Regions from separate parts of the Enterobacter sp. RIT637 genome, predicted to be linked through region 1. Evidence: predicted binding sites of a transcription regulator. Region 1 holds the regulator's gene; each other region holds the start of a gene.
What was found. The regulator Fur, encoded in region 1, represses iron uptake genes when iron is present. The targets are predictions, from matches to a motif close to ATAATAATGAGAACNACTATCAA.

Region 1 (9,988 bases):
TGCCTGAACTTTGGTATTGCGCAAGATTACCAGGGCCAGTGCAACCTGCGTTTCGATGACACCAACCCAGTAAAAGAAGACATCGAATACGTTGAGTCCATCAAGAACGACGTGCAATGGCTGGGCTTCAGCTGGTCTGGCGATATCTGCTACTCCTCTGACTATTTTGATCAGCTGTACGCCTACGCTGTAGAGCTTATCAACAAAGGTCTGGCGTATGTCGACGAACTCTCTGCTGACGAAATCCGTGAATACCGCGGCTCGCTGACCGCACCGGGCAAAAACAGCCCATATCGCGATCGCAGCGTGGAAGAGAACCTGGCGCTGTTTGAAAAAATGCGTGCCGGTGGCTTCGAAGAAGGCAAAGCGTGCCTGCGTGCCAAAATCGACATGGCGTCTCCGTTCATCGTGATGCGCGATCCGGTGCTGTACCGCATTAAGTTTGCGGAACACCACCAGACCGGTAACAAGTGGTGCATCTATCCGATGTACGACTTCACCCACTGCATCAGCGATGCGCTGGAAGGCATTACGCACTCTCTCTGTACGCTGGAGTTCCAGGACAACCGCCGTCTGTACGACTGGGTGCTGGATAACATCACCATTCCTGTGCATCCACGTCAGTACGAGTTCTCTCGTCTGAACCTGGAATACACCGTGATGTCCAAGCGTAAGCTGAACCTGCTGGTGACCGACAAGCACGTTGAAGGCTGGGATGACCCGCGTATGCCGACCATCTCCGGTCTGCGCCGTCGTGGTTATACCTCTGCCTCTATCCGTGAATTCTGCAAACGTATCGGCGTCACCAAACAGGACAACACCATTGAGATCGCTTCTCTGGAGTCCTGCATTCGTGAAGACCTCAATGAAAACGCCCCGCGTGCGATGGCGGTGATCGACCCGGTTAAACTGGTTATCGAAAACTACCCGCAGGGCGAGAGCGAACTGGTGTCTATGCCTAACCATCCGAGCAAGCCGGAGATGGGCACCCGCGACGTACCGTTCAGCGGTGAGATCTGGATCGATCGTGCTGACTTCCGCGAAGAAGCGAACAAGCAGTACAAGCGTCTGGTGCTGGGTAAAGAAGTCCGTCTGCGTAATGCATACGTGATTAAAGCCGAGCGCGTTGAGAAGGATGCGGAAGGTAACATCACTACCATCTTCTGTTCTTACGATGCAGAAACGCTGAGTAAAGACCCTGCTGATGGCCGTAAGGTGAAGGGCGTTATTCACTGGGTGAGCGCTTCCCATGCGCTGCCAGTTGAGATCCGTCTGTATGACCGTCTGTTCAGCGTGCCTAACCCAGGCGCGGCTGACGATTTCCTGGCGACCATTAACCCGGAATCACTTGTTATCAAACAGGGTTACGCTGAGCCGTCGCTGAAAGCGGCGGAAGCGGGTAAAGCGTTCCAGTTCGAGCGTGAAGGTTACTTCTGTCTGGACAGCCGTTACAGCACCGCAGAAAAACCGGTATTTAACCGTACCGTCGGCCTGCGTGACACCTGGGCTAAGATCGGCGAATAATATTGCTGCTCTGGTCAAGGAGAGACAAACGCCGCTTATTGCGGCGTTTTTTTTATTTAATGATCATGGTATTAAGCCAGGGCTTAAAGATCAGCCGTTAAAATATGAGGTCAATGAGGTGCTACTTATTTTTCTAAAAAAAGTTTGTATTTTTACGAAATACATAAAGGATGAAAAATAAACAGCAAGTACCTGCGCTACCCGCTGAAATTTCTGATATTTCCCCGCCAATCCTCGCTCTCCTCTAAATGTTACAAAGCACTACGAATTATGTGCACTTCGTCATAATCCTGACTTTTGCCCACGGAAAAGCATTGATAATTCGCGTCGCGAAAAATAACCTAAAGGCGGTAGTTAATTCGAGGGTATTTCTAACTACCCTGACCTTTTGGTCTTTTATATTTTCGCCGTTGAGGCGTTTTAATTCGTCAAAGAGGAATAATCTATGCGTACGTTCAGTGGCAAACGTAGTGCGCTGGCGCTGGCTATCGCCGGTGTGACAGCAATGTCGAGCCTGGCGATCACCCCAGAAGCTAAGGCAGAAGGCTTCATCGATGATTCTACCCTCACGGGCGGTATTTATTACTGGCAGCGTGAGCGTGACCGTAAAGACGTCACTGAAGACAAATACAAAACCAACCTTTCGCACTCGACCTGGAACGCCAATCTGGATTTCCAGTCAGGCTATGCCGCGGATATGTTCGGTCTGGATATTGCTGCGTTCACCGCCATTGAAATGGCGGAAAACGGTGACAGCGGCCACCCGAACGAAATCGCCTTCTCCTCCAGTAACAAAGCGTATAAAGAAGACTGGTCTGGCGATAAAAGCGGTGTCAGCCTGTACAAGGCAGCAGCGAAATTCAAATACGGCCCGGTATGGGCACGTGGGGGCTATATTCAGCCAACCGGCCAAACGCTGTTAGCGCCGCACTGGAGCTTTATGCCGGGTACCTACCAGGGCGCGGAAGCCGGGGCTAACTTTGACTACGGCGATGCGGGTGCGTTGAGCTTCTCCTATATGTGGACCAACGAGTACAAAGCACCGTGGCACATTGAGATGGACAAGTTCTACCAGAACGATAAGAAAACCAAAGTCGATTACCTCCACTCGCTGGGCGCGAAATACGACTTCAAAAACGATCTGGTCCTGGAAGCTGCATTTGGTCAGGCGGAAGGTTATATCGATCAGTATTTTGCTAAAGCCAGCTACAAATTTGATGTTGTGGGCAGCCCGCTGAGCACCAGCTACCAGTTCTACGGCACGCGCGATAAAGCCAGCAATGGCACCGTTAACGATATCTATGACGGCACTGCATGGCTGCAGGCGCTGACCTTCGGCTACAAAGTGGGCCAGGTTGATTTACGTCTGGAAGGAACATGGGTGAAGGCAGAAGGGCAGCAGGGCTATTTCCTGCAGCGTATGACGCCAACCTACGCGTCCTCGAACGGTCGTCTCGACATCTGGTGGGATAACCGCTCTGACTTCAACGCCGACGGCGAAAAAGCGGTGTTCTTCGGTGCGATGTATGACCTGAAAAACTGGAACCTGCCTGGCTGGGCGGTGGGTGCCTCTTACGCTTACGCCTGGGACGCAAAACCTGCGGATATGGCAACACCGGACGCGTACTACGATCCAAACTATCGTCTGAAAGAGTCTTCTTACAGCCTGGATGCGATCTACACCCTGCAGGATGGACGTGCAAAAGGGACGATGTTCAAACTGCACTTCACGCAGTATGACAACCACTCCGATATCCCGAGCTACGCGGGCGGTTACGGCAACATCTTCCAGGATGAACGTGACGTGAAATTCATGGTCATCGCGCCATTCACTATCTTCTGATGAACACACCGGCGGGTAATGTTGTCCCGCCGGTATGGAGACTGCACATGATGAAAAAAATCGTAATCGTCGCGTTGCTGGCATCAGGGCTGGTGGCGTGTGCTCAGACTGAGGCACCAAAAGAAGATTCCCGCCTGAAGGAGGCCTATAGCGCCTGTATCAATACAGCGGAAGGGTCGCCGGAGAAAATCGAAGCCTGTCAGAGCGTGCTGGACGTGCTGAAGAAAGAGAAAGCGCATGAGCAGTTTGCGACGCAGGAGAATGTTCGCGTGATGGATTACCAGGCCTGCATTCAGGCACGTAAAACCGGTAACGATCAGGAAGTGGCGAAGCGTTGCGATAAGATCTGGAGCGATATTCGCAGTAACAATAAATAAGTTGCTTTACGCCCGGTGGCGCTGTGCCACCGGGCTTTTTTTTTGCCCAAAAACAGGCAAAAAAAAAGCCAACCTTACGGCTGGCTCAGAGTATAAACACGATATTATTTCGCGTCGTGCGCGTGGTCGTCTTCACGGCAATCGCCTTCAGCGCAGTGACCATACAGGTACAGGCTGTGGTTGGTCAGGCGAATGCCATGACGAGCGGCGATTTCACGCTGGCGTGATTCGATGGAATCATCGCTAAATTCAATAACCTTGCCACAATCGAGGCAGATCAGGTGATCGTGATGGTGCTGTTGGGTCAGCTCGAAAACGGATTTACCGCCCTCGAAGTTATGACGGGTAACAATGCCCGCGTCATCGAACTGGTTCAGCACACGATACACGGTTGCCAGCCCAATCTCTTCACCCATGTCGATAAGACGTTTGTAGAGGTCTTCCGCACTGACATGGTGATTGTCTGGCCCCTGAAGCACTTCAAGGATTTTTAACCGAGGAAGCGTTACTTTCAGGCCAGCCTTCTTTAATGCGGTATTGTTGTCAGTCATGCGGAATCTGTCCTGTTGCTAAACGATTCACTTCTAAAGAAGAAGTGACAGAAAATGCACTTGGGATAATGCGTCTCATTATAGAACTGCCATGGCTAAATGAAAACTGCAAGTCTCAAGCAAAGTATGCTTATAAAAACGTGGTATCACCAACAAACTTGTTCGATGGCATCCACTTTTTACCAGGGGGATATTGTACAGGTCTGAACGAAAAAGTTAAAAGTTTGTAGCAATTAATTTAATCGGTTTTACCTGGTAAACGGGCGCAACCTGAGTTGCGCCACCGGGAAATCAGGCGTTAAGAATGTCGTCGAGGTTCAGCTCTTCACGGATCTGCTTAACCCATTTCTCAACGCGTTCAGCGGTCAGTTCCGGCTGACGGTCTTCGTCGATGGCCAGGCCGACAAAGTGGTCGTCGTCTGCCAGGCCTTTAGAGGCTTCAAAGTGGTAACCCGCCGTTGGCCAGTGGCCGACAATCACCGCACCGTGTGGTTCAATGATGTCGCGGATGGTGCCCAGTGCGTCACAGAAGTATTCTGCGTAGTCTTCCTGATCGCCGCAACCGAACAGCGCGACCAGCTTACCGTTGAAGTCAACTTCTTCCAGGGTTGGGAAGAAATCGTCCCAGTCACACTGTGCTTCACCGTAGTACCAGGTCGGGATACCCAGCAGCAGGATGTCATAACCTTCGAGATCTTCTTTGCTGCTCTTGGCGATGTCGTGCACATCGGCAACGTCTTTACCGAGCTGTTTTTGAATGTTTTTTGCGATATTTTCGGTATTGCCGGTATCACTGCCGAAGAAAATGCCGATGATTGCCATGAGTAAAATAACCTCTTGAAACTTAATGGTATGGTGGCGCAATTTGTCCACGGATAAGGGCAATAATAGCAGAACAGGCAACCCTGCGGAAACAGCTATCGCGCAGGACTGCACTCTGTGCTACATGAAAAGGGAAATAAAAGGAATTTTCAGACTTATGCCTTGCTGCGCAATGTCTCAAGTTGGGTGATTAACATCTCTTCAATCAGTTCGCTGCGGCTGATGTTACGCGCCTCGGCCAGCTCATTTAGTGCATCGACGGCATCGGCGTTCAGCTTCAGTTCGACACGCTTAAGCCCACGATTTTTATCGCGTTTAAGCTGGTTGCGTTTATTAATACGCAGCTGTTCATCGCGCGAAAGCGGATTCGTTTTCGGTCGTCCCGGTCGACGCTCATTCGCGAACAGATCTAGTGTCGTACGGTCCGTTTGTTCTTTGGCCATGATTCTGAGACTTCGGGGGAAATACGCCGCCCTGCTAATGCCCGGGCGATAAGCGCGCCATCATACATCACCGAAAACGGCACGCCAACGACTGGAAGCCCACAACCTTCCAGTCGCTCTCTTTTTAATCAATTTGCAGTATCAGAGAGATAGCGACGAATGGCGCGCAGTACGGCGTCCGGTTTTTCGGCGTGAACCCAGTGCCCGGCACCGGCAATCACGTGGGCGCGAGCCTGCGGGAATTGGGCCAGCAGCGTGTAGCGGTAGGCGTCGGTAACGTAAGGCGAGTTTCCGCCGCGAATAAAGAGGGTAGGGTGTGGCCATGCGGGGACGGTTTCCCAGCCCACGATGTTGTTGTACTGTTCCCACAGCACCGGCACGTTAAAACGCCATTGCCCATCAACATACGACTTTAGCAGGAACTGCACGACGCCTTCCTCATCCAGATGCTCACGCATCACGGCGGCAGCCTGCTGGCGCGTCGCGACGCCCGCTTCTGTGACCGCATTAATGGCGGCAAAAATCTCATCGTGACGGCGGACGTCATAATCCACGGGCGCGACGTCAATCACCACCAGCCCGTTGATACGCTCCGGCGCAAGCGCCGTAAGGGCCATCACCGCTTTGCCACCCATGGAATGCCCGATCAGCGTTACCTTCTGCAGGTTATGTGCATCCAGCGTATCCAGCAGATCCTGCGCCATCGCCGCGTAGGTCATCTCGTCTGAACGCCCGGAAAGACCGTGGTTGCGCATATCAACCTGCAAAATATCGTGGTCGGAAACCAGATCGCGCGCCAGCACGCCCAGGTTATCGAGGCTACCAAACAGCCCGTGAACCAGTACGATGGGAGAATTATTGTTCGGCGATTGTGCAGATTGCGCTCGGGTATTCAATTTCATGGCAAAGTTCTTTTTTTACGTATGTCAGGTTAGGGTATCATGTTGACCATTCTGCCGCCTGGCTGCAAGGATCCAGTTTAATCTGACTTTTGCCGCCTGCCGGGTTTGACGCTATCCGCTGTTGGGATTTGACCTTATAATCCCAACGACTTGTATTCAGATAAGATATCGCACTGGATTAAGATGAAAACAATCGAAGTTGATGACGAACTCTATCAGTTTATTGCCAGCCAGACGCGGCATATTGGGGAGAGCGCGTCCGACATTTTACGGCGTATGCTTAAAATTTCCGCCGCCTCACAGCCTGCTACCCCTGTCACAAAAGATGTCGTGTCTCAGCCGAGCGTTGTTGCACAAGCAAAACCTGCCGTAATACCGGCAAAAGATAAAGTGCGCGCAGTACGAGAACTGCTGCTGTCTGATGAATATGCAGAGCAGAAAAAGGCGGTTAACCGCTTTATGCTCGTGCTGTCTACACTTCATTCACTGGATAACAAAGCGTTTGCAGAAGCGACCGAGTCGCTGCACGGTCGCACCCGCGTCTATTTCGCGGGCGACGAACAGACGCTGTTACAAAATGGCAATCAAACCAAACCTAAACATGTCCCTGGCACACCGTACTGGGTCATCACCAATACCAATACGGGCCGCAAGTGCAGCATGGTTGAACACATCATGCAGTCCATGCAGTTCCCGGCGGAATTGATTGAAAAGGTTTGCGGTACAATTTAACCCTTGCATCAAAAGGACCAGGCAATGGCAAATCACAGCCGTGCAGGCCAACCTGCACAACAAAGCGATTTGATTAACGTCGCTCAACTGACCGCGCAGTATTACGTGCTGAAACCGGTCGTGGGCAACGCAGAACACGCAGTGAAGTTCGGTACATCTGGTCACCGCGGCAGCGCGGCGCGCCATAGCTTTAACGAACCGCACATTCTGGCCATTGCCCAGGCCATCGCGGAAGAGCGCGCCAAAAATGGCGTCACCGGTCCATGCTACGTGGGTAAAGATACTCACGCCCTGTCTGAGCCGGCGTTTATTTCCGTGCTGGAAGTGCTGGCAGCGAACGGTGTGGATGTGATTGTTCAGGAGAACAACGGCTTCACGCCAACGCCTGCGGTCTCTAACGCAATCCTCGTGCACAATAAAAAAGGTGGCGCACAGGCTGACGGTATCGTCATTACGCCATCTCATAACCCGCCAGACGACGGCGGCATTAAATACAACCCGCCTAACGGTGGCCCGGCAGACACCAACGTCACCAAAGTGGTGGAAGACCGTGCGAACGCCCTGTTAGCCGACGATCTGAAAGGCGTTAAACGTATCTCTCTGGATGCCGCCATGGCGTCCGGTCACGTGAAAGAGCAGGATCTGGTTCAGCCGTTCGTGGAAGGGCTGGCGGATATCGTCGATATGGCGGCCATCCAGAAAGCCGGTCTGAAGCTGGGCGTGGATCCGCTGGGCGGCTCCGGTATTGAATACTGGAAGCGCATTGCAGAGCACTACAAGCTGGATCTGACCATTGTGAACGATCACGTCGATCAGACCTTCCGCTTTATGCACCTCGATAAAGACGGCGCGATCCGTATGGACTGCTCCTCCGAGTGTGCGATGGCGGGCCTGCTGGCGCTGCGCGATAAATTCGACCTGGCGTTTGCGAACGACCCGGATTATGACCGTCACGGCATCGTCACCCCGGCAGGGCTGATGAACCCGAACCACTATCTGGCGGTGGCGATTAACTACCTGTTCCAGCACCGCCCGCAGTGGGGCAAAGAGGTAGCCGTTGGTAAAACGCTGGTCTCCTCTGCGATGATCGACCGCGTGGTCGAGGCGCTGGGCCGCAAGCTGGTGGAAGTGCCGGTGGGCTTCAAATGGTTTGTTGACGGTCTGCATGACGGCAGCTTCGGCTTCGGCGGTGAAGAGAGCGCGGGCGCGTCCTTCCTGCGCTTCGACGGCACGCCGTGGTCAACCGATAAAGACGGTATCATCATGTGCCTGCTGGCGGCGGAAATCACCGCGGTCACCGGTAAGAACCCGCAGGAACATTACAACGAGCTGGCGGCACGCTTTGGCGCGCCAAGCTATAACCGCATTCAGGCTGGCGCGACCTCTGCTCAGAAAGCCGCTCTGTCCAAACTCTCTCCGGAGATGGTCAGTGCAAGCACCCTGGCAGGCGATCCGATCACCGCGCGTCTGACGGCGGCACCGGGCAACGGTGCGTCTATCGGTGGTCTGAAAGTGATGACCGAAAACGGCTGGTTCGCCGCGCGTCCATCCGGTACGGAAGATGCGTACAAAATCTATTGTGAAAGTTTCCTCGGCGCTGAGCATCGTCAGCAGATTGAGAAAGAAGCGGTAGAGATTGTCAGCGAAGTGCTGAAAAACGCGTAAGTGCGGTTTGTGTGCCGGGCGGCACTGCGTTTGCCCGGCCTACAACAGCTATCGTAGGCCCGGTAAGCGCTAGCGCCACCGGGCTTTTTTTTAACTATGTTTGTTCTTCAATTCAAACCGTGGTGACACCAGACCGTACAGCGTCCAGCCCATAAAGGTCACCATCGCCCCGTACAGCATCGCCTCCTGACCGGACGAGTAGAGCGCATAGAAGCTGTAAATCGCCCCAAGCAGCGCCACAATATTCGCCGCACGCGCCTTGCGCGGATCGACTTTCGCCACCTTCTGAATGATCACCAGCGCCGCCATCGAGAGAATGTACGGAATGATGTTCGTCACCACCGCCAGGTTGACCAGCACGTTGAACTGGCTGTTCAGCGACGGGCTAATGGTCATCAGCGACAATCCGCTCTGGAAGATAACGATCGCCAGCATGCCCTGTACCGGCGCATCGGCTTTGCTCACGCGGGAGAAGATTTTCGGGAAGTAACCTTCGTCAGCCGAAGATTTAAATACCTGCGCAATGGTGAACTGCCAGCCGAGCAGCGAGCCGCAGCAGGACATGACCATCAGTCCCATGATCACTTTCCCGACCTCAGGCGTGAACATTTGCGCGAAGGCCAGCCCGAACGGTGCCGTGGAGTTAGCCAGATCCATATTCGGTACGATGCCCGCAATCACGTTCGTCGAGACGATATAAATCACCGCCGCGCCCAGCGTGCCGCCGAGGACCGCAATCGGCACGTTCTTCTCCGGGTTCTCTACCACTTCCGCGTTCGCACAAGCGGATTCCAGACCGAGGAAGGCCCACAGCGTCATGGCGATAGAAGAGCCCACTGCGGTAAAGAACGGCACGTGGTGCGGGTTCCAGGAATTGGCGTACAGCGTCGGGCTGAACCAGAACCAGCCGATGATGCACAGGCCGACTACCGGAATAATCACGCCCCAGACGGTGATGCTGCTGAGCTGTCCGGTGATGCGCGCGCCGCCAAAGTTGGCCACAGTGCAGATCCACAGCACCCCGATGGTCGCCAGCCCTATTTGCACCGGGCTGAGCGTTGTGCCAAACAGTTCCGTACCGTAACCTACGGCGGAGATGGCAATCGCCACGTTGGCGATCAGCAGCGAC
Region 2 (9,988 bases), on a different contig from region 1:
CAGAGTGCTAAAGAAATCCCCTGTCGCGCCGATCATCATCCGTGTGTATTATTTCCTGTAGCTTTTACAACAACTAACCTTAACTCAAATACTTAAGCGCCAAAGCGAAAGGCATCATGAGCACACCGATCAAACGGCTAGAAATCATAAAAAATGCCATCGAACTGGAAGATGACGACATCATCCAGAGCCAGCTGACGCGGCTGAAAAATGAAGCGTTTGACGAGGAACTACAGGCAATCGTCGTGGCGCTTGAGCAGAAGAACTACACCGCAGCCATCAGGGCCATCACCGCGTGGCTGCAGGGCCAGCGCGCCGTGACCCCGTGGCGTGACCCGCAGGTGGCCGCCAGCAAGCTGGAGCTGAAGGCGCTGGAAGAGCGTCTGCGCGATCTGATTGACCGCCGCAACGCCCGCGTGCAGCAGCTTGACGAGTTCAACGATCTCTATTTCTCCCGTCTCGGGCCGCTGATGCAGCAGATCCTCGCCCTGCGTAAAACGCTGGCGGAGCTAAACCTGCGCCGTCAGCAGGCGGAGGCGCGTCGGCGCGAAGAAGATTATCGCCGCTGTCAGCGCTATATGGCGCAGGCCGTGGAGGTGCTGGCAACGCTCACCCAGCGCTGGCGCGATCTCCCGGCGGATTCCGTACAGGCTGCCGAGGCGCGTAAACAACTGCAGCAGCAAAGCAACCTGATTGCCAATCTGCTGGCCGAAGCTCTGGAGCTGGAGAACGGCTTAACGCGTGAAGAAGAGCCCGCGCGCCAGGCGCGCGATGAGGCTAACGAAGAGTACGAGAAGTATCGCGAGCAGCATCACGATGCCGAAGTGCGTCTGCGCAAAGGGAAAGATCTCTCGGAAGAGGATAGGAACGAGCTGAAGCGCCTGTGGCGTCAGGCGAGCAAGCTATGCCACCCGGATCTGGTGGCAGACGATCTGAAAGAAGAAGCTAACACCATGATGGTGCAGCTCAACCAGGCCAAACAGCGCGGGGATGTGAAAGCGATCCGCTCACTGGTGGCGCGTCTGCAGCAGGGCTTTGAGCCAATGATGGCGAGCGACAGGCTGAACGATCTGGAGCGTATCCGCAAAAAAATGGCGCAGGTGCGCGACCAAATCGACACCCTGGTGAACGAGCTGGCGGAACTGGAGAAAGAAGAATCCTGGCTGCTGGTGTCGTCGCTGAACAATATGGAAGCCTACTTTGCCCAGCAGGAGAAGGCGCTGCACGAGGTCCGCGCCTCGCTCGAACATCAGGTAAGCGAAGCGCAGCTGGAATCCGCAGCCTGACTATTTAGCGTGCCAGTATGCGCTGGCACGCACCAGCTGTTGGTCAATCGCGTCGGTTTCAAACCGGCGGCTCAGGTTTTTCACCACCTTCCCTTCCCCGGTCAGCCAGATAAAGTAATCCTTTTCGGGCACGCTCAGCGTCGCCAGATGATCAGCCACCGCCTGAGGGTTGTGGCCCACAATCCAGGTGATGTTGAATTCACTCAGGTGCGCCAGATAGTCCTGATAAGATCCGTCCCCCACGGTCACGGCCGCATGAACGTCCGGGCGTACCGACAGTTTTGCGATGCCTTCTAAACGGCGGCGCAACGCGGGCATCCCGGACTCATCGCATACGTACAGCTGCCAGGCATAATCTTCCGGCACCACCAGCGATCCGCGTGGCCCACCGATAGTGAGTTTGCCGCCAGGTTTGGCTGCGACCGCCCAGTTGCTGGCAACGCCGCCATCATGAACGAAGAAATCCAGTACCAGCTCATTTTTTTCCTCATCGAACAGTGGCGTATAGTCACGCGCCTGCGGGCGCACGCCGTCACCCCAGTCGATGCCTTCATCGGTAACAACGGGCGGAACAAAGGTCGTGCCCGGCGCCGGGAAAAAGACCTTGGTATGGTCGTCGAAGCCGCGGGAGCTAAAGCCCTCCAGTGCCTCACCGCCGAGCACAACGCGCTGGAAGCCAGCGCTGACGCGCTCGACGCGCAGGACGTTCAGCTCGCGAAAGCGCAGATCGTTGCGGACACGTTGAGGGTAACGGGTTGATGTCATTTTTATGCCCTTCTCAGGTGAATACGATATATCGAAATTGTTTTTTAATGATAATGATTGCTATTAACCAGGAATGCAAGATCTTTTAGATTGCATCTGAATATATCTAAGATATAGTTTAGATATATCAAATTGAGAGGGTCACTATGCGACACGAACATGAAGGCGGTGGACGCCGACCGCGCTTTTTCGGCCACGGCGATCTGCGTCTGGTGATACTGGATATCCTTACCCGCAACGCCAGCCACGGTTATGAGCTGATCAAAGAGATCGAGAACCTGACGCAGGGGAACTACACGCCAAGCCCGGGCGTGATCTACCCAACCCTGGATTATCTGCAGGATCAGGCCTTTATCACCATTACGGAAGAAGAGAACGGCCGTAAGAAGATTGCGATAACCGCCGAAGGACAACGCTGGCTGGATGAAAACCGGGAACAGCTGGAACAGATCCAGGTGCGCATCAAAGCGCGCAGCGTCGGCTTCCAGCTGCGAAAAAACCCGCAGATGAAGCGGGCACTGGATAACTTTAAAGCAGTGTTAGACCTGAAGGTGAATCAGGGAGAGCTCAGCGACGCGCAGCTCAAGCAGATTATCGGCGTCATTGACCGCGCGGCGCTTGAGATTTCCCAGCTGGATTAAGCCGGTGCGTGCTCGCTCACGCGGAAGACGCGTACAAGCTCTTTCAGGTGCATCGCCTGCTCATTCAGCGATGCCGCCGCCGCAACGGACTCCTCCACCAGCGCGGAGTTCTGCTGGGTGGTGGCGTCAATCAGGCCAATCGCACTGTTGATCTGCGAAATGCCTTCCGTCTGCTCGTGGCTGGCCTGACGGATCTCACGCAGAATCACGTCCATCTCCTCCACGTTGCCGACCATCCCGTTGATCAGCCCGCTGGCTTTTTCGACCAGGTTCATCCCGTCCTGGGTCTGGCTGGTGGAGCTTTCAATCAGCTGGCGGATTTCACTCGCTGAAGAGGCGCTCTTCTGTGCCAGCTGGCGCACTTCGCCCGCAACCACCGCAAAGCCACGCCCGTGCTCTCCTGCGCGCGCCGCCTCGACCGCCGCGTTCAGCGCCAGAATATTGGTCTGGAAGGCAATGGCGTCGATCAGGTCGATAATGTCGGACATCCGGTTAGACGTTTCGTTAATCAGGCGCATTTTGCTGGTCACCTGCTTCATCATCTCACCGTTGTTTTTCACCACCATGGCGGCATCGGCAGAGAGGTTGGTCGCTTCCCCGGTGTGCGACGCGGTGTTTTTCACCGTCGCGGTGATCTGCTCCATTGAGGCAGCCGTCTGCTCGACGGAACTGGCCTGCTCTTCCGTGCGCGCGGCCAGATCCTGGTTGCCTGCGACAATCTGCGCGGCGGCGCTGGAGATGTTCTCCGAGCCGGTCTGCACCTGCTGCACGATCTCCAGCAGACGGGTTTTCATCTCCATCAGTGCATGCAGCAACAGGCCGGTTTCGTCTTTGCCGTGAGACGTAATGCTGCCGGTCAGATCACCATCGGCAATGGCTTCAGCAAAGCTCACCGCCTCGCCAAGCGGCCGGGTAATGGAGCGCACGATAAACCAGCCAATCAGGCTGCCCGCCGCCACGCTGAAGAGCGTGATCAGAAGCAGCAGCATGCGGTTGGTTCGGAAATCACCGTCCACCTGCGCGCCCGCGCTCTGCATCTCGTCGTTTTGGATGGCGATCAGCGCCTGCACCTTCGCTTTGTAAGCCTGCTGCACGGTGAGGGTGTTGGTCATCATCTCCTGGATAGCGCCCGCACGGTTGTTGTTCTGCACCGCCTGCAAAATGCGGTAGCGCGAGTCCAGATACTGCTGGCGCACGCTGCGGATATCCGCCAGGACCTGCTGAGACTTCGGATCCTGCAACGCGTTGTTTAGCTCGCCCAGGATCACCGTAATGTGCTCGCTGATCTCTTTCAGACGCTGCTGAGATTGCCCCGTGTAGGTGCCCTGCTCGTCCAGCAGCATAAGCTGCTGCGTGCTTATAAATTCCTGGAAGTTGTCGATTAGCTGGTTGGCTTTTACCGTGGTTGGATAATCGTGGGTAATGATAGTCTGCATCCCGTTGTTCGCCCGATTCAGGCTCAGCAAAGAGACGCTCGCACTGACGATCATCAGAACAATAAAGAACTCGAACGCCAGAAATAATTTCGTGCCGATCTTTACGTCATGTAAGAACATATTTACTCCATCGATGTGATTATTTCTCAGACGATCACCGTTATCGGTAACGAACGCGCTAACTTTATGACTTTGATCGTTTTTTTATTTCATAACCATCACAATGGATAGGTACAGTCTATTAATTTTGGCGCATCGATCGTTGCGTAACCACCAGAGAGGGCATTTCTGAAATAGCGTCGGGGAAAACTGACTTAGGCAGGCATAAATAACTGAGCGGATTTTTTTAGTTATTTAATATCACATTAACAATAAACGTTAAAAATTATCACATTAAAAAGCCGTTTATACCTGATGGTATAAACGGCTTTTCTGGAACATTACTGACTCAATGGAGCACGGTCACGGCATCTTTGAGACGTCCCGCACGGTGCTTCACCATGGCGGAGATCTGCGCGCTCTCCTCTACCAGGTCCGCATTTTTCTGCGTGATACTGTCCAGTTCGGCAACGGCCCGGGTCAGCTCGGACAGACCGGTAGCCTGTTCGGACGTGGCGTGGCTAATCTGGGCAATAAGCTGCGTGACGTTTTTCACCTGCTCAACAATGTCATCCATTGTGCGGCCTGCCGCGTGAACCTGATCGGAGCCGGACTGTACCTTGCTGGCGCTGGCGTCAATCAGCTTACGGATATCGTTGGCCGCATTGGCGCTACGGCTGGCGAGGTGGCGAACCTCACCGGCCACGACCGCAAAGCCTTTGCCCTGTTCGCCCGCACGTGCCGCTTCCACTGCTGCGTTCAGCGCCAGAATATTGGTCTGGAAAGCGATGTCATTGATAAGCGAAGTGATCGAGCCAATCTGCTGGGTGCTGTCAGCAATATCATCCATGGTTTTCACCACCGTCTGCATCGCATTTCCACCTTTGGTCGCCGCGCTGCTGGCCGCCACGGAGAGCTTATCGACTTCGGCAGCGGTTTCAGAGTTGCTTTGTACCGAGGCAGCCATCTGATTCATCGTCGCCACGGTCTGCTGCACATTGGTGACGGTCTGCCGCGTGCGGTCGTTGAGATCGTCATTTCCCTGCGCCAGCTTATCGCTGCCATCGCGCACGCTCACCACCTGGCTTGATACATCATTGATTAACCAGCGGCACATCAGCCCCAGCTGTCCAATCGCGCGCAGCGTCAGCCCCAGCTCGTCGCTGCGGTTCAGGTGCTGCACGCTGTTACGCTCACCCGTCGCAACCTTCAGCGCCTGACGCGCAACATTTTCCACCGGGCGGACAATCTGCTGCTCGAACAGCATCGTCCCCGCGACCATCACGACGGCAGCAGCCACCAGCGAAGGCCAACCCGCAGAGGTGAACGCCAGCGTGGCAGCCATTACCGCAAACAGCGCCGCCATGACGCTACGAACCCGCCAGCGCAGCGGCATAGCCGGTAACTTCCCGAGCCAGCCTTTGCGCACCACCAGCCCTTTATGGATACGTTTTTTACAGCGGCCTTCATTGAGCGCTTGATATAAAGGCTCCACGGTCGCAATCTCTTCCGCCGTCGCTCTTGTGCGAATCGACATATAGCCGGTCATTTTCCCGTGGCGCACCATCGGCACGGCGTTCGCCCGCACCCAGTAGTGGTCGCCGTTTTTGCGGCGGTTTTTGACAATCCCGCTCCAGGGTTCCCCCTGCTGCAGCGTGTACCACATGTCGGCGAAGGCCGCTTTCGGCATGTCGGGGTGACGCACCATGTTGTGCGGCTGTCCCATCAGCTCTTCGAGCGTATAGCCACTCACCTGCACAAAGGTGTCGTTGGCATGGGTCATGTAGCTCTGGAGATCGGTAGTCGACATAAGAGTGGTGTCACTATCCAGAGGGTATTCATTCTGGGTGACAAAGGATGGAGAAGACATGGCGGGCATTCCTTGCAGGTTATTCGAGTGTTAATTTTGTGGTTTATTGTTTTTTCGGCGGTTACAAATTTATCTTTAGTTGTTAAATCCGATCGAGATCGCAAATTTCAGTTAAACCGCACTTTCTGTACGCTTTTCTAATCGATTGATTTAAAATACTTTCGTACAGAAATTACCTGCAAAGCATGATCTGTTAACGCCCACTTAAGTGGCATCTTTCGCACCACTCCGGTGCAATTGACCCCATCCATCGCAATCTCCCCCCTTCCCCTTCATCCCGTCAGGCTTGTATCGGCATGATTAAATATTGCGCAACATTATTTTAACCTGGCGTTTATCCCGATTTTCGTTAAGTCCGCTGAAGTGGCGTAATCCCTGCAATACTTAACGCAGTATCATGTGATACGCGATCCCCGGGAGCATATTTTGAACAGGTTACCTTCCAGCGCCTCGGCTCTTGCCTGTACCGCGCACGCACTGAATCTCATTGAGAAGCGAACGCTCGATCATGAGGAGATGAAACAACTTAACCGAGAGGTCATCGATTACTTTAAAGAGCATGTGAATCCTGGTTTTCTGGAGTATCGCAAATCTGTTACCGCCGGCGGGGATTACGGAGCCGTAGAGTGGCAAGCGGGAAGTCTGAACACGCTTGTCGACACCCAGGGACAGGAGTTTATCGATTGCCTGGGTGGTTTTGGTATTTTCAACGTGGGGCACCGTAATCCAGTTGTGGTTTCCGCCGTACAGAATCAACTTGCGAAACAACCTCTCCATAGCCAGGAGCTGCTTGACCCGCTTCGCGCCATGCTCGCGAAAACGCTGGCGGCCTTAACGCCCGGCAAACTGAAATACAGCTTCTTTAGCAACAGCGGCACGGAATCGGTCGAAGCGGCGATTAAGCTCGCCAAGGCCTACCAGTCGCCGCGCGGGAAATTCACTTTTATCGCCACCAGCGGCGCGTTCCACGGGAAATCCCTGGGCGCACTGTCGGCGACCGCCAAATCGACCTTCCGCAAACCGTTTATGCCGCTGCTGCCGGGCTTCCGCCACGTGCCGTTTGGCGACATTAACGCCATGCGCACCGTGCTGAGTGAATGCCGTAAAACCGGCGACGATGTGGCAGCGGTGATCCTGGAGCCTATCCAGGGTGAAGGCGGCGTGATCTTGCCTCCGCAGGGCTATCTGCCCGCCATCCGTCAGCTGTGCGATGAGTTTGGCGCGCTGCTGATCCTCGACGAAGTGCAAACCGGGATGGGACGTACCGGCAAGATGTTTGCCTGCGAGCATGAAAACGTTCAGCCGGACATCCTGTGCCTGGCGAAGGCGCTCGGCGGCGGCGTGATGCCAATAGGTGCGACGGTAGCGACGGAAGAGGTGTTCTCGGTGCTGTTCGACAACCCGTTCCTGCATACCACCACCTTTGGCGGCAACCCGCTGGCCTGCGCGGCAGCGCTGGCGACCATCAACGTGCTGCTGGAGCAAAACCTGCCTGCGCAGGCGGAGCAGAAAGGCGACATGCTGCTGGACGGCTTCCGCCAGCTGGGCCGGGAATACCCGGACCTGGTGCAGGAGGCGCGCGGTAAAGGGATGCTCATGGCAATTGAGTTTGTCGACAACGAAATCGGCTACAGCTTCGCGAGCGAGATGTTCCGTCAGCGGGTGCTGGTGGCCGGGACGCTCAACAACTCGAAAACCATCCGCATTGAGCCACCGCTGACGCTGACCATTGAGCAGTGTGAGCAGGTGCTGAAAGCGGCGCGCAAAGCGCTGGCAGCGCTCAGGGTGAGCGTGGAAGAGGCGTAATCAACGCCGGGTGGCGCTACGCTTACCCGGCCTACTTTTCAACGGTGAAACTCCGCCACCGTCATAGTGAAGCGCAGCACGCTCTCCCCTTCGTTCGCATAACCGTGCGCCGCTTCGGTTTTCGCCACCGCCGACGCGCCAGCATTCACCTGCGTAACCGTCTCATCCACCGTCAGCGTCAACACGCCCTCGTTCACGTGCAGCAGCTCAAAGGTTCCCGCCGGATGCCCTGTCGAGGTGAAATACTCTCCTGGATGCATCTCCCACTGCCACAGCTCAATCATGTCCGGGCCCGCGGTGCCTGCCAGCAGCCTGGCGTAACCGCCCTGTGCACCCTGCCAGAGAACCGGGATCGCCGCTTCTTCAATAATGTGCACCAGCGGCTCGCTGGAGACGTTGACGATATCTGCTACGGAGATGCCGAGCGCGGCGGCCAGTTTGCACAGAATGGCGATACTGGGGTTGGCTGCGCCCTTTTCGATCTCCACCAGCATCCCTTTGCTGACGCTGGCGCGCCGCGAAAGCTCGTCCAGCGACAGTTTTTTTTCTTTACGCCAGTTGCGGATGCGGTTCGCCACGGCCAGGCTTACCTGGGCAACATCGGCACCCGAGCCAGTCATTATATTGACTTTATCAGTCATTGGTCACTACCATGGTATAAAACAGTCAATACAGGATTATTTATGTCTCTCGTAACGCCGTCAATAGATTCGCGACTTGCCGACATTGCGCCCGGCTTTCGGGCGCTGAGCATTCTGGTTGAAGCCGCGCCGATTACCCACCCGGAGGTTGCCCCCGCCGCGCTGGCGCAGGCCTGCCAGCAGATGTTGAATGATGATGTGCCGTGGGCTGATGCACACCTTTCAGACTGGGATGAGGTATTTAAAGCCTTCGGCGCAAAACCGAAACGCACGCCCTGTTCCGCCGCGGCCCTGCGCAAGCGGGTACTGAAAGACGGTTTGCTGCCATCGCTGGATCCGGTCGTGGATATCTATAACGCGGTGAGCATTCGCTATGCAGTTCCGGTGGGCGGGGAAAATCTCGCGGCGTACTCGGGCGCGCCGCGCCTGACGCTGTCCGACGGCAGCGAGCCGTTTGATACCTTTAAAGAGGGCCAGCCGGTGGTGGAATACCCGGATGCTGGAGAGGTTATCTGGCGCGACGACCTCGGCGTCACCTGCCGCCGCTGGAACTGGCGACAGGGAGTACGTACCCGTCTGGACAGCCAGGCGCAATCTATGTGGTTTATTCTTGAAAGTCTGCCGTCAATGCCGCTTGCGGCACTGGAAGAGGCGGGAGAAGAGCTGGTCAATAACCTGCAGCGGCTGATGCCGGGAGCCACGGTTCAGGTTCAACTGCTGACGCTGTAAGAGGACAACACGATGTTTCACGGATTAAGCGCTTTTCCGTTAACGCCCCTGAAGGAGGGGATGTTTGACGAGCAGTCCTTCATCAATCTTCTGCGCCCCGTGGTCGACGCTGGCGTGGATTCACTGGGCGTTTTGGGCTCAACGGGAAGTTATGCCTATCTGACCGTAGAAGAGCGCGGTCGGATCGCACGCTGCGCGGTGGCGCATGCCGATGACATTCCGGTCATCGTCAGCATTGGCGCATTACGGCTGGACGATATTCTGCGTCTGGCTGACGACGCGCAATCGGCAGGCGTCTCCGGCGTGCTGCTGGCACCCGTGTCGTACCAGCGATTAACGGAAGACGAAGTGTTTAATCTCTATGAAACGGTGACCCGCCGGATCTCCGTACCGCTGTGCATTTACGATAATCCCGCCACGACCGGTTTTTCGTTCAGCGATGAACTGTTATTTGCCGCCGCGGCTCTGCCGAATATAGGGTCCATAAAGCTTGGCCGCGTGCCGGAGGACCTGTCGCAGGTACGCGCTCGTCTTCCTGATCCCGTCACGCTGGGCATCGCCGGTGACTGGCGAGCGGCCTCCGCCCTGCAGGCCGGGTTTGACGTCTGGTACTCGGTGGTCGGCGGGTTGTTTCCGCAGACAGCGCTGGCAATTACCCGTTCGAAAGAGTCGGCACAATCCGAGCGGCTGGAGCCGCTTTGGGAATTGTTCCGTC
Region 3 (9,988 bases), on a different contig from region 1:
TTCGGCGTTACGCCGGGGGAAGATGCGTCACGCATCCGAACGATGCAGGGAGCCTGAGGGGAAACGTAGACCGGGTAAGCGGTAGCGCCACCCGGCTTTTGTTTATGCACTGCAGTACTTCTTCTTAATCACTACCGCAATCGTCCCCACCAGCCCTGCGACCAGCAGGAACATCGGCAACACCATCAGGAAGGTCATCACCTGATCTTCATGCTGCTTCACAAAGGGGATCATATTCAGCGCGTAGCCGAGCGAGGTCACCACGCCGACCCACAGCAGGGCGCTCAGCCAGTTGAAGAACTGGAAGCGGCGGTTGGACAGGCCGGAAATGCCCGCCATCGTCGGCAGAAGGGTGCGAACAAATGCCAGGAAACGCCCGGCCAGCAGCGCCAGCAGGCCGTGCCGGTCAAACATGCAGGTCGCACGCTGATGATATTTATGCGGCAGCTGCGCCAGCCAGCCTTTTACGACGCGCGTGTTCCCAAGCCATCGGCCCTGCAAATAGCTCAGCCAGCAGCCCAGGCTGGCGGCTGACGTGAGGATCACCATCGTCGGCGTGAAGTCCATCACTCCCTTGCCGATTAACGCGCCTGCGAGCAGAAGCAGGCTGTCACCGGGGAGGAACGAGGCTGGCAGTAATCCATTTTCCAGAAACAGCGTCGCGAACATCACGAAGTAAACAATCCCCACGACGTGCGGATCCGCCAGCGCGGCAAAATCGTGTTGCCAGAGCGCCGCAATAATATCTTGAATAACAGCCATGGACTTTCCTGTGGAACAGCAGATATAACGCTATTGTACTCCCGAATTGGCCCGCTGGGGTTGATCGCGGACGCAACTCATGCAGACTTTTCTGCTTGCAGTGTTCACAAAAACGTCCAGGAGTACATTTTCAGCCTGCACTCTACACGATACGTTCAAACCCTGCTGCTAAATCGGCAATCAAATCGTCAACATTTTCTAAACCAATATGCAGTCGGATCAGGGTGCCGCTGAAGTCCACTTCGCCGCCGGGGCGCAGGGCCGCAATCTGTTCCGGCTGGTTAGGTAGGATCAAGGATTCAAAGCCGCCCCAGGAGTAGGCCATGCTGAAGAGGGTAAAATTATCCAGATAGCTCGCCAGCTCGTCGTTGTTCAGCCGCTTTTTCAGCACGAAGGAGAACAGGCCGCTGCTGCCCGTAAAGTCACGTTGCCAGAATTCGTGGCCTTTACTGCCCGGTAGCGCAGGGTGATTCACGCGCTCCACCTGCGGATGCTGCGCCAGCCACTCAGCGATTCTCAGGCTACTTTCATGGTGCTGACGCAGACGAACCCCCAGCGTGCGGATGCCCCGGCTGGTCATGTAGGCTGTGTCGGCGTCCACCATTTGCCCCATCAGATAGGCGTTTTCACGCAGTTGGTCCCAGCAGCGCGCGTTGGACACCGCCGTGCCAATCATGCCGTCCGAGTGCCCAATCAGGTATTTGGTCGCCGCCTGAATCGAGATATCAATGTCGAACTCCAGCGCCTTAAACAGCACGCCTGCCGCCCAGGTGTTGTCGATCATGATAATCGCCTCTGGCGCTTTGCTGCGCACGGCCTTCACGATAGCGGGCACGTCGTGCACTTCCATGGTGATGGAGCCCGGCGATTCCAGAAACACAATGCGCGTGTTTGGCTGAATAAGTTCGGCAATGCCTTCCCCGATCAGCGGGTCAAACCAGCCGGTGGTCACGCCGAGCTTGCTGAGGATTTTGGTGCAGAAATCCTGGCTTGGCTCGTAGGCGGTGTTGGTCATCAGGATATGATCGCCCTGTTCCACAAATGCCAGAATGGTGTTAGCCACCGCCGCCGCGCCGCAGGGGAACAGTGCACAGCCCGCACCGCCTTCCAGCTCGCACATGGCTTCCTGCAGAGAAAAATGGGTTAGCGTGCCGCGACGACCATAAAACAGTCCGCCTTTCGCGCGGTTGCGTGTGGCGATTTTTTTCTCCTCAACCGTATCAAACACCAGCGAGGAGGCGCGTTGAATCACGCTGTTTACCGATCCCTGGGTGTATTTCTTGCTGCGTCCTGCCTGCACCAGCGTGGTATCAAGATGCTTCTTTGTCATGTTCGCTAACCCTGTTTTTATACGTCTGGACGTCCAGACTACCACGATTGTAAAAATGTGCACCCGCATGCTTATCGAATAAGCAGAAAATATTATGAAAAATACGCATAAGAAATTTTTACTGCGTAAGCGCAAGGAATGTGAGCGAAAATTACGGCACTATGTAAATACTAATGAGAACTACTATCAATTCGACGACGTTTTGATATTATTACGCTCAGATTTTGTGAATTGCGTCCTGGAGATACAGAGTGGGTAATAATTTGATGCAGACGGATCTCTCCGTTTGGGGCATGTATCATCATGCTGACATCGTGGTTAAGATTGTGATGATCGGCCTGATTCTGGCGTCCGTTGTCACCTGGGCTATTTTCTTCAGCAAGAGCGCCGAGCTGCTTTCTCAGAAGCGCCGCCTCAAGCGCGAACAGCAGCAGCTGGCCGAAGCCCGCTCTCTGGATCAGGCTTCTGATATGACCTCATCCTTCCATGCGAAAAGCCTGACCAGCATGTTAGTTAATGAAGCACAGAACGAGCTGGAACTCTCCGCAGGCAGTGAAGATAACGAAGGCATTAAAGAACGTACCGGCTTCCGTCTGGAACGCCGCGTCGCTGCCGTTGGTCGTCATATGGGCCGCGGTAATGGTTATCTGGCGACCATCGGGGCGATTTCTCCATTCGTCGGCCTGTTCGGTACCGTCTGGGGCATCATGAACAGCTTCATCGGCATCGCGCAGACTCAAACGACTAACCTGGCGGTGGTTGCACCAGGCATCGCAGAAGCGCTGCTGGCAACGGCCATCGGTCTGGTTGCCGCTATCCCAGCGGTGGTTATCTATAACATCTTCGCGCGTATGATCGGCAGCTACAAAGCGACCCTCGGTGACGTAGCCGCGCAGGTTCTGCTGCTGCAAAGCCGCGATTTAGACCTCAACGCCAGCGCGGTTAAACCGGTGCACGCGGCCTCCAAACTGCGCGTAGGTTGATTGTATGGCGATGCGTCTAAACGAAAATCTGGACGATAACGGCGAAATGCATGAGATCAACGTGACGCCGTTTATCGACGTCATGCTGGTTCTGCTGATTATCTTTATGGTGGCTGCCCCCCTGGCGACGGTCGACGTGAAGGTGAATCTCCCGGCCTCGTCCAGCCAGCCGCAGCCGCGCCCGGAAAAGCCTATCTATCTGTCGGTGAAAGCGGATAAATCCATGTTCCTGGGTAACGACCCGGTAACGGATGCGTCAGTCATTCCGGCGCTGGACCAGCTTACCGGCGGCAAGAAAGACACCACCGTCTTCTTCCGTGCAGATAAGACCGTCGACTATGAAACCATGATGAGGGTAATGGACACGCTGCATCAGGCGGGGTACCTGAAGATTGGTCTGGTCGGCGAAGAAAAAGCGGCCGCGAAATAAAACGAAGAGCTGGCGAAAGTCAGCTTTTTTTTGCACTGCGCAAAGGCTAGCGTTTTGTTTCGGCAAGGGCGACGGCGTGCGCGTCTTCATTGAGCGCGACGTGGGTGACGTTTGAGGTGTGATAATCCCCCTCAGACAGCTTACGGGTCAGGCGCAGCGTTGCGGTCTCTCTCGCCAGCAGATACTGATAGTTGGCCTCCAGGCGTCCCAGAAGCTTTTCTTTCAGCTCCGGGCGCTGCTCGATGATGGCATTCATCACGGCACCGTAGATCTCTTCTTTCACCTGTAATGGATAAATTTCGCGGCGGTTCTGCCATTTCAGGCGCACGAGCGTGGCCGGGATCGATACCAAATCCTGGGTAATACGCGTCATCTCTTCATTTTTACTCTTTTTTAATGCCTCGAGATTTTGCTTTAAGATAAATTCATCGCTTTTTTTATCATCTAAAGTCAAATAGACATTATTATCATTAACTGATTTCACGTTAATCTTCCCCGAAGTCATAAAAAATAGGGGCGTTTTTTTCACGGGTAATTAAATTAAGCCAAATTTCATTACCCATTTCATTTATTTCTTTAGTCTTTTCAGCCATTATTTGACTGAGCTGCTGGGCGTCTATTTCACCTTCGGCTTGCAGGTCGTTCAGCAGATGCGCCAGGGCTTCAATTTTCACAGCGCGAAATAAACGGTCTTTAATATGGCGGTCATGCTCCTCCAGCAACATATTACGAGATTTGCCCGTTCGGGAAACACCAATTAATATGTCGGACTCGAAATCGGAGAGCTTTCTTTTTCCCTGAGTAAAATTAGCCTCTTTTTCTTCTTTCGTCGGTTGCTGTTCCACAGGCGTAATGTGGTACTTAGCCGGGACAAGACTGTCGGGCAGCATTTTTTAATTTCCTTTAATTTCAACAGGGTGGGGTTGGTAAAGGCGTGAGATTCGTTGACAATAACATGAGGCAATTTTAAAATCAAAAAAAATGGAGCCTACCCATGAACAGCATTTTCTTTACGGTCATCACATTACTATTACTGACCGCTGGCGTGCTTTTATTGATGCAAGAGTTCAATAAAACGAAAGTGTCGCAAGACGCCAGTGAACCGCCGCAGCCTGAGTTGATGACAAAAGAGGAAGGAGAAGATCATTTCTCTGTATTGATGAACTCGGTGACGCCGGTTTGGTACTGGCGGGTGAACCATGAATATATCGACTTTTTGCACGCGACAATTAAGCGGATGAAAATGTCAGAAATTAATGACACGCCGGGATTATTTGAGGCCCAGCGCCGCTGCAGCGACCTGAATTCCGCGGTCTATAAATATTATGACAATATCAAAAAGCGTTGTCTTAATGGCGAGAAAGTCTCGTATTCCGACCTGGACGTATTAAACCTGCGCCAGTGTTTTCGCGAGTTCAGTCTGGAAGCCTACCCGGAGCTGGTGGTATTGGTCTGGCCGGAGTACGCGCATCCGGAGGTTAACCCGGAAGAGGTGTAAGCGTGGCGTTGGTTAGTTGTTGCAAACAGTGAGCATCGTTGAGATATACTGCCCGCTGGTTTCGTTTGCAGACAGGACTCTATGGAACGCTTTTTTGAAAACGCAATGTACGCCTCTCGCTGGCTACTGGCACCCGTCTATTTTGGCCTTTCCCTGGCACTGGTCGCGCTGAGCATAAAGTTCTTCCAGGAAATTTTTCACGTCTTGCCAAACATCTTCTCCATCGCCGAAGCGGACCTGATTCTGGTACTGCTGTCGCTGGTGGACATGACGCTGGTGGGCGGGCTGCTGGTGATGGTGATGTTCTCTGGCTATGAGAACTTCGTTTCCCAGCTCGATATCGCCGAGCACAAAGAGAAGCTCAACTGGCTGGGCAAAATGGATGCCTCGTCGCTGAAGAATAAAGTGGCCGCGTCGATTGTGGCGATCTCCTCTATTCATCTGTTGCGCGTGTTTATGGACGCGAAGAACGTTCCGGATAACAAACTGATGTGGTATGTGATCATCCACCTGACGTTCGTGCTTTCTGCGTTTGTGATGGGGTATCTGGATAAGATCAGTAAGAAATAAAGTAGACCTTACCCCTCACCCTGCCCTCTCCCCAGAGGGGAGAGGGTGTTCAAGTTCCCTCTCCCCTCTGGGGAGAGGGTAGGGTGAGGGGCGTGGGCATCAGACCGCGCTATTTATCCGACGACGCCTGCCACAAATTCAACTCCCCATCCGCCACGTGCTGGTCAATCTGCTTGAGTTCGTCCTCAGTAAAGCGCAGGTTTTCCAGCGCCTGAACGTTCTCTTCCAGCTGCTCCGGACGGCTCGCACCTATCAGCACCGACGTCACGCGTTCATCTTTCAGCAGCCAGCTCAGCGCCATCTGCGCCATGGTTTGCCCGCGCGCATGCGCCATGTCATTCAGCAGGTGCAGGCTATTAAGGTTGGCTTCGGTCAGCATTTTCTGCGTCAGGCCGCGCGCCTTATTGCCTTCGCGCTGCATGCGTGAACCTTCAGGAATGCCGTTCAGGTACTTTCCGGTCAGCAGACCCTGCGCCAGCGGGGTGAAGGCGATACAGCCCGTCCCGTTTGCTTCAAGCGCATCCAGCAAACCGGTCTTATCGACCCAGCGGTTAAGCAGGTTGTAAGACGGCTGGTGGATCAGCAGCGGAATTTTCCACTCGCGCAGCAGCTCGGCCATTTTCTGCGTACGCTCGGTTGAGTAGGAGGAGATGCCCACATACAGCGCTTTCCCACTCTGCACGGCGTGCGCCAGCGCTGAGGCCGTCTCTTCCATTGGCGTGTTTTCATCCACACGGTGGGAATAGAAAATATCCACATACTCCACACCCATGCGCTTCAGGCTCTGGTCGAGGCTGGCGAGCAGATATTTACGCGAACCGCCGGAACCATACGGCCCCGGCCACATGTCGTAGCCCGCTTTGGTGGAGATAATCAGCTCGTCGCGATACGCGCCAAAATCTTCGCGCAGGATGCGGCCAAAATTCTCCTCAGCGCTACCCGGCGGCGGCCCGTAGTTATTGGCGAGATCGAAATGGGTGATGCCGAGGTCGAAAGCTTTACGCAACAGCGCCCGCTGGGATTCCAGCGGCTGGACGTGACCGAAGCTATGCCACAGTCCCAGTGACAGCGCGGGCAGACGCAGGCCGCTTTTCCCGCAGTAGCGGTACTGCATATTCTCATAGCGGCCGGTGTAAGGGTGCCAGGACATGATGTCTCCTTTCTTATCGATGAATTTTCGAAACAGCGTTTTCATTCTGAACTTATCACATCACCCATTCCATCACTAAGCGTGGACATAATGGTTAACGGCAGCTGTGTGACCAGTGAAGCCACACTAATTAAAAATAATCACAAAAGGTTATAATTTCCGCGCTCCCTGCCGATAACGAGAGTAGTACTCGCCTCTGGGCGAACTCACCCTCTCGGCAAGGAAGACTTATGAATATGCTCCGTAATTTCACGATCCGCTTCGTCATGCTGACGATTCTTGGGATCTTTTGTTTAATGTGGGCGGGGGTTGGGCTATACAGCACCTGGTCACTGTCTCGCGTTTCTGATGGTAATGAAGTGGATCGGCAGCTGGTCAAACAGATGACGGTACTCAGCCAGGGCAACGATCAGTATTTCCGTTTCGTCACCCGCTTGAGCCGCGCAATGGAGGTCAAAGCCGCAGGCGGCACGCCGGACCTGGCTTCTGCCCAACAGGCGCTAAATAACATGAGTAAGAAGCTGGCCGAAATGAAGGCCATCTCCCCCGGCCCGATGGACGAACAGGTGTCTGCTCAGGTCATTAGCAGCTGGCAGGCGCTGCTCGATCGGGGCGTAACCCCGCAGATGCAGCAGGCGAAGCAGTCGCTGGACGGCTATCGCCAGCAGGCCAACAACGTCACGCCACCGCTGAGCCGCGCGTTCGGTGCCGCGGCGGAGAACTTTAACAACGCCGCCGCGAAGTCACTCGACAGCACCCGCGTGGTGGTGGACGGCCTGACCAGCATGACCCGCACGGTGATTATCGTCGCCACGATTATTGGCCTGCTGATCCTGCTCTTCACCGACCGCTATCTGGTGGCGATGCTGGTGAAACCGCTGGCGCGTATTCGCCAGCAGTTCCGCCAGATTGCCCAGGGCGATCTCAGCCAGCCGATTGAGCCGTTTGGCCGCAACTGCGTGGGACAGCTGGTTCCCTTACTGAGCGCCATGCAGGACAGCCTGCGTGAAGCGGTCAGCACGATTCGCTCCGGCAGCGAAAACATCTGGCGCGGCGCGACGGAGATCTCCAGCGGGAACAACGATCTCTCGTCCCGCACGGAAGAGCAGGCCGCCGCGCTGGAAGAGACCGCCGCGAGTATGGAGCAGCTTACGGCGACGGTAAAACTGAACGCCGAAAGCGCACGTCAGGCCAGCGAGCTGGCGGACGTGGCCTCGACCACCGCGAGCCGTGGCGGTTCGCTGGTGGAAGACGTGGTTACCACCATGAGCGGTATTTCTGACAGTTCGAAGAAGATCGCGGAAATCACCACCGTGATTAACAGCATTGCATTCCAGACCAATATCCTGGCGCTCAACGCAGCCGTCGAGGCGGCGCGCGCAGGGGAACAGGGTCGAGGCTTTGCCGTGGTTGCGGGAGAGGTGCGTAATCTGGCCAGCCGCAGCGCCAACGCCGCAAAAGAGATTGAAGGGCTGATCGCTGACTCCGTTTCCCGCGTAGAGCAGGGCGCGCGGCTGGTGAACGACACCGGCACGACCATGGAGGCCATTCTGCGCGACGTGACGGAAGTGACGACCATCATGAAGCAAATTGCGTCTGCGTCAGAAGAGCAAAGCAAGGGCATTTCTCAGGTGGGCATCGCTATCACCCAGATGGATGGCGTCACCCAACAGAACGCCTCGCTGGTGGAGCAGGTCTCTGCCGCTGCCGCTGCCCTGGAGCGCCAGACCGAAGAGCTTCAGCGCTCGGTGCAAAAATTCCGCCTCACCGCATAACCTTATCGGGTCAGGTCGCCTGTTGCGGCCTGACCCTTTATCCCCCTGAAAGACGATCCCGCTGAATCACCTGCGTCACCTGTGACAGCTGGCCTATCCTCACCTCACTTGACCGCTGGAATTTGCTTTTATCAATCAGCAGCAGCGACTGGCCTGCGCGGCTTAAGAGCAGCGATTTAAAGGCCGCGTTATGCTCCACCGGATCCCACAGCGTGCCCTGTTCATCAACGCCTTCGCAGGAGAAGATAAACAGGTCTATCTCCAGCCCTTTCAACTGCGTAAGCAGCGCCGGATTGACGTAGCAGCGGTATTTGCGCTCAAGCGTGCCGCCGGAGCAGATAAGCGTGATTCGCTCGCGTTTTGCCATCTCATGACAGATCGGCAGGCTATTGGTAAACACGGTGAGTTCGATATCCGGGAGCTGGCGCGCCAGGTGAAAGCAGGTCGAACTGGCATCGAGGGCGATGGTCATCCCTTCGCTGATCCAGTCCAGCGCGTGACGGGCGATATCGACTTTATCGGCGTAATGGCTTTTTAAGCGCGCGCCAAACGGCTCTCCGCTGTCGCGGCTGTTCGGGTGGATAAGCCGCGCGCGGCCATGCTGGCGCAGGATCTTGCCCTGATGCTGAAGGGCATTCAGATCGCGGCGGATCGTCTCCTTGCTGACGGCGAGTGTTTCTGCCAGTGCGTCAGTGGTTAGCCAGTCGCAGCAGCCCAGCAGTTCAAGAATGTTCTGCTGTCGGGTCAGCTTCATGCGTCAGCCCATTCTGATAGAAATAAAAATGATTCTTGCTAGTTTATCGGGACTTGTAAATATGCCGTTGAAAAACGAGAGGATATAAAGCGAGAGAACGCCGGGCAAGCACCGTAGCGCCCGGCGTAAATTATCAGTGTGTCGCTTCACCAATCAGCGCGCCAGTGCCTGCGCCAACGGCTGCACCTTTCAGAACGCTATTGCCCGTCACTGCTGCGGTACCCGCGCCAACGACTGCGCCCACGGCACCGCCCTTACGCGCATCTTTGCCTTTTTCGCCGTTTTTAAACATGGCTCCCGTACCCGCACCAACGACCGCGCCGCCTACTGTGGATTTCAGGTCTTTGCCCGTGGCTGCGCCAATCGCCGCACCGGCAACGGCGCCAGCGGCAGTTTTGTCCATCGCCATACCCGAGGTAGAAATAATGAGGGTGCTGATAACCAGCGCTGTTTTGATGAATTTCATAACAGATCCTTTGTAATAGCTGTTGGTTGATACTTCGCTTCTCACAGCCAGACGTGAGAAAAGAGGGCGAATAGTGCCAGTAATACCGGCTCAACCTTTAAGCTAATCATGCCCTGGGGAAGGATCGTTGTTACCGGGCGGTGGCCCGCCCGGCAGAGCGTCAGGCCTGACGCTTATCTTCCGTATTGGTCTCGAAGTCGCTCGCCGCGTGGCGTTCGTGGAGCTGCTCGTTCAGCTCGCCGCTGGTGCGGTTAACGATGCGTCCGCGCT

Region 2: K5E19_RS20495 (siderophore-interacting protein) is a predicted target of Fur. The motif match lies at 2,099-2,121, and genes of this name have one in related genera.
Region 3: exbB (tol-pal system-associated acyl-CoA thioesterase) is a predicted target of Fur. The motif match lies at 2,260-2,282, and genes of this name have one in related genera.

Annotation. Positions count from the first base shown of each region.
Region 1 is NZ_JAIHAZ010000003.1:158,063-168,050, forward strand. It holds gene glnS (glutamine--tRNA ligase) at 1-1,524, shown strand, start outside; gene chiP (chitoporin ChiP) at 1,970-3,367, shown strand; gene chiQ (ChiQ/YbfN family lipoprotein) at 3,418-3,744, shown strand; gene fur (ferric iron uptake transcriptional regulator) at 3,849-4,295, opposite strand; gene fldA (flavodoxin FldA) at 4,587-5,117, opposite strand; gene ybfE (LexA regulated protein) at 5,273-5,560, opposite strand; gene ybfF (esterase) at 5,689-6,462, opposite strand; gene seqA (replication initiation negative regulator SeqA) at 6,646-7,194, shown strand; gene pgm (phosphoglucomutase (alpha-D-glucose-1,6-bisphosphate-dependent)) at 7,219-8,859, shown strand; gene potE (putrescine-ornithine antiporter) at 8,950-9,988, opposite strand, start outside.
Region 2 is NZ_JAIHAZ010000019.1:42,177-52,164, forward strand. It holds gene K5E19_RS20490 (DNA repair protein) at 117-1,286, shown strand; gene K5E19_RS20495 (siderophore-interacting protein) at 1,287-2,051, opposite strand; gene K5E19_RS20500 (PadR family transcriptional regulator) at 2,198-2,692, shown strand; gene K5E19_RS20505 (methyl-accepting chemotaxis protein) at 2,689-4,248, opposite strand; gene K5E19_RS20510 (PAS domain-containing methyl-accepting chemotaxis protein) at 4,577-6,097, opposite strand; gene ygjG (putrescine aminotransferase) at 6,524-7,903, shown strand; gene K5E19_RS20520 (helix-turn-helix domain-containing protein) at 7,942-8,544, opposite strand; gene K5E19_RS20525 (B3/4 domain-containing protein) at 8,587-9,273, shown strand; gene K5E19_RS20530 (dihydrodipicolinate synthase family protein) at 9,286-9,988, shown strand, end outside.
Region 3 is NZ_JAIHAZ010000009.1:81,326-91,313, forward strand. It holds gene K5E19_RS14565 (AraC family transcriptional regulator) at 1-57, shown strand, start outside; gene yghB (DedA family general envelope maintenance protein YghB) at 103-762, opposite strand; gene metC (cystathionine beta-lyase) at 905-2,092, opposite strand; gene exbB (tol-pal system-associated acyl-CoA thioesterase) at 2,344-3,075, shown strand; gene exbD (TonB system transport protein ExbD) at 3,080-3,505, shown strand; gene K5E19_RS14590 (cytoplasmic protein) at 3,552-4,010, opposite strand; gene K5E19_RS14595 (hypothetical protein) at 3,991-4,395, opposite strand; gene K5E19_RS14600 (ESA_00282 family adhesion-associated protein) at 4,500-5,003, shown strand; gene K5E19_RS14605 (TIGR00645 family protein) at 5,085-5,573, shown strand; gene K5E19_RS14610 (aldo/keto reductase) at 5,683-6,723, opposite strand; gene K5E19_RS14615 (methyl-accepting chemotaxis protein) at 6,954-8,498, shown strand; gene fucR (L-fucose operon activator) at 8,536-9,252, opposite strand; gene K5E19_RS14625 (YMGG-like glycine zipper-containing protein) at 9,386-9,718, opposite strand; gene yghU (glutathione-dependent disulfide-bond oxidoreductase) at 9,879-9,988, opposite strand, start outside.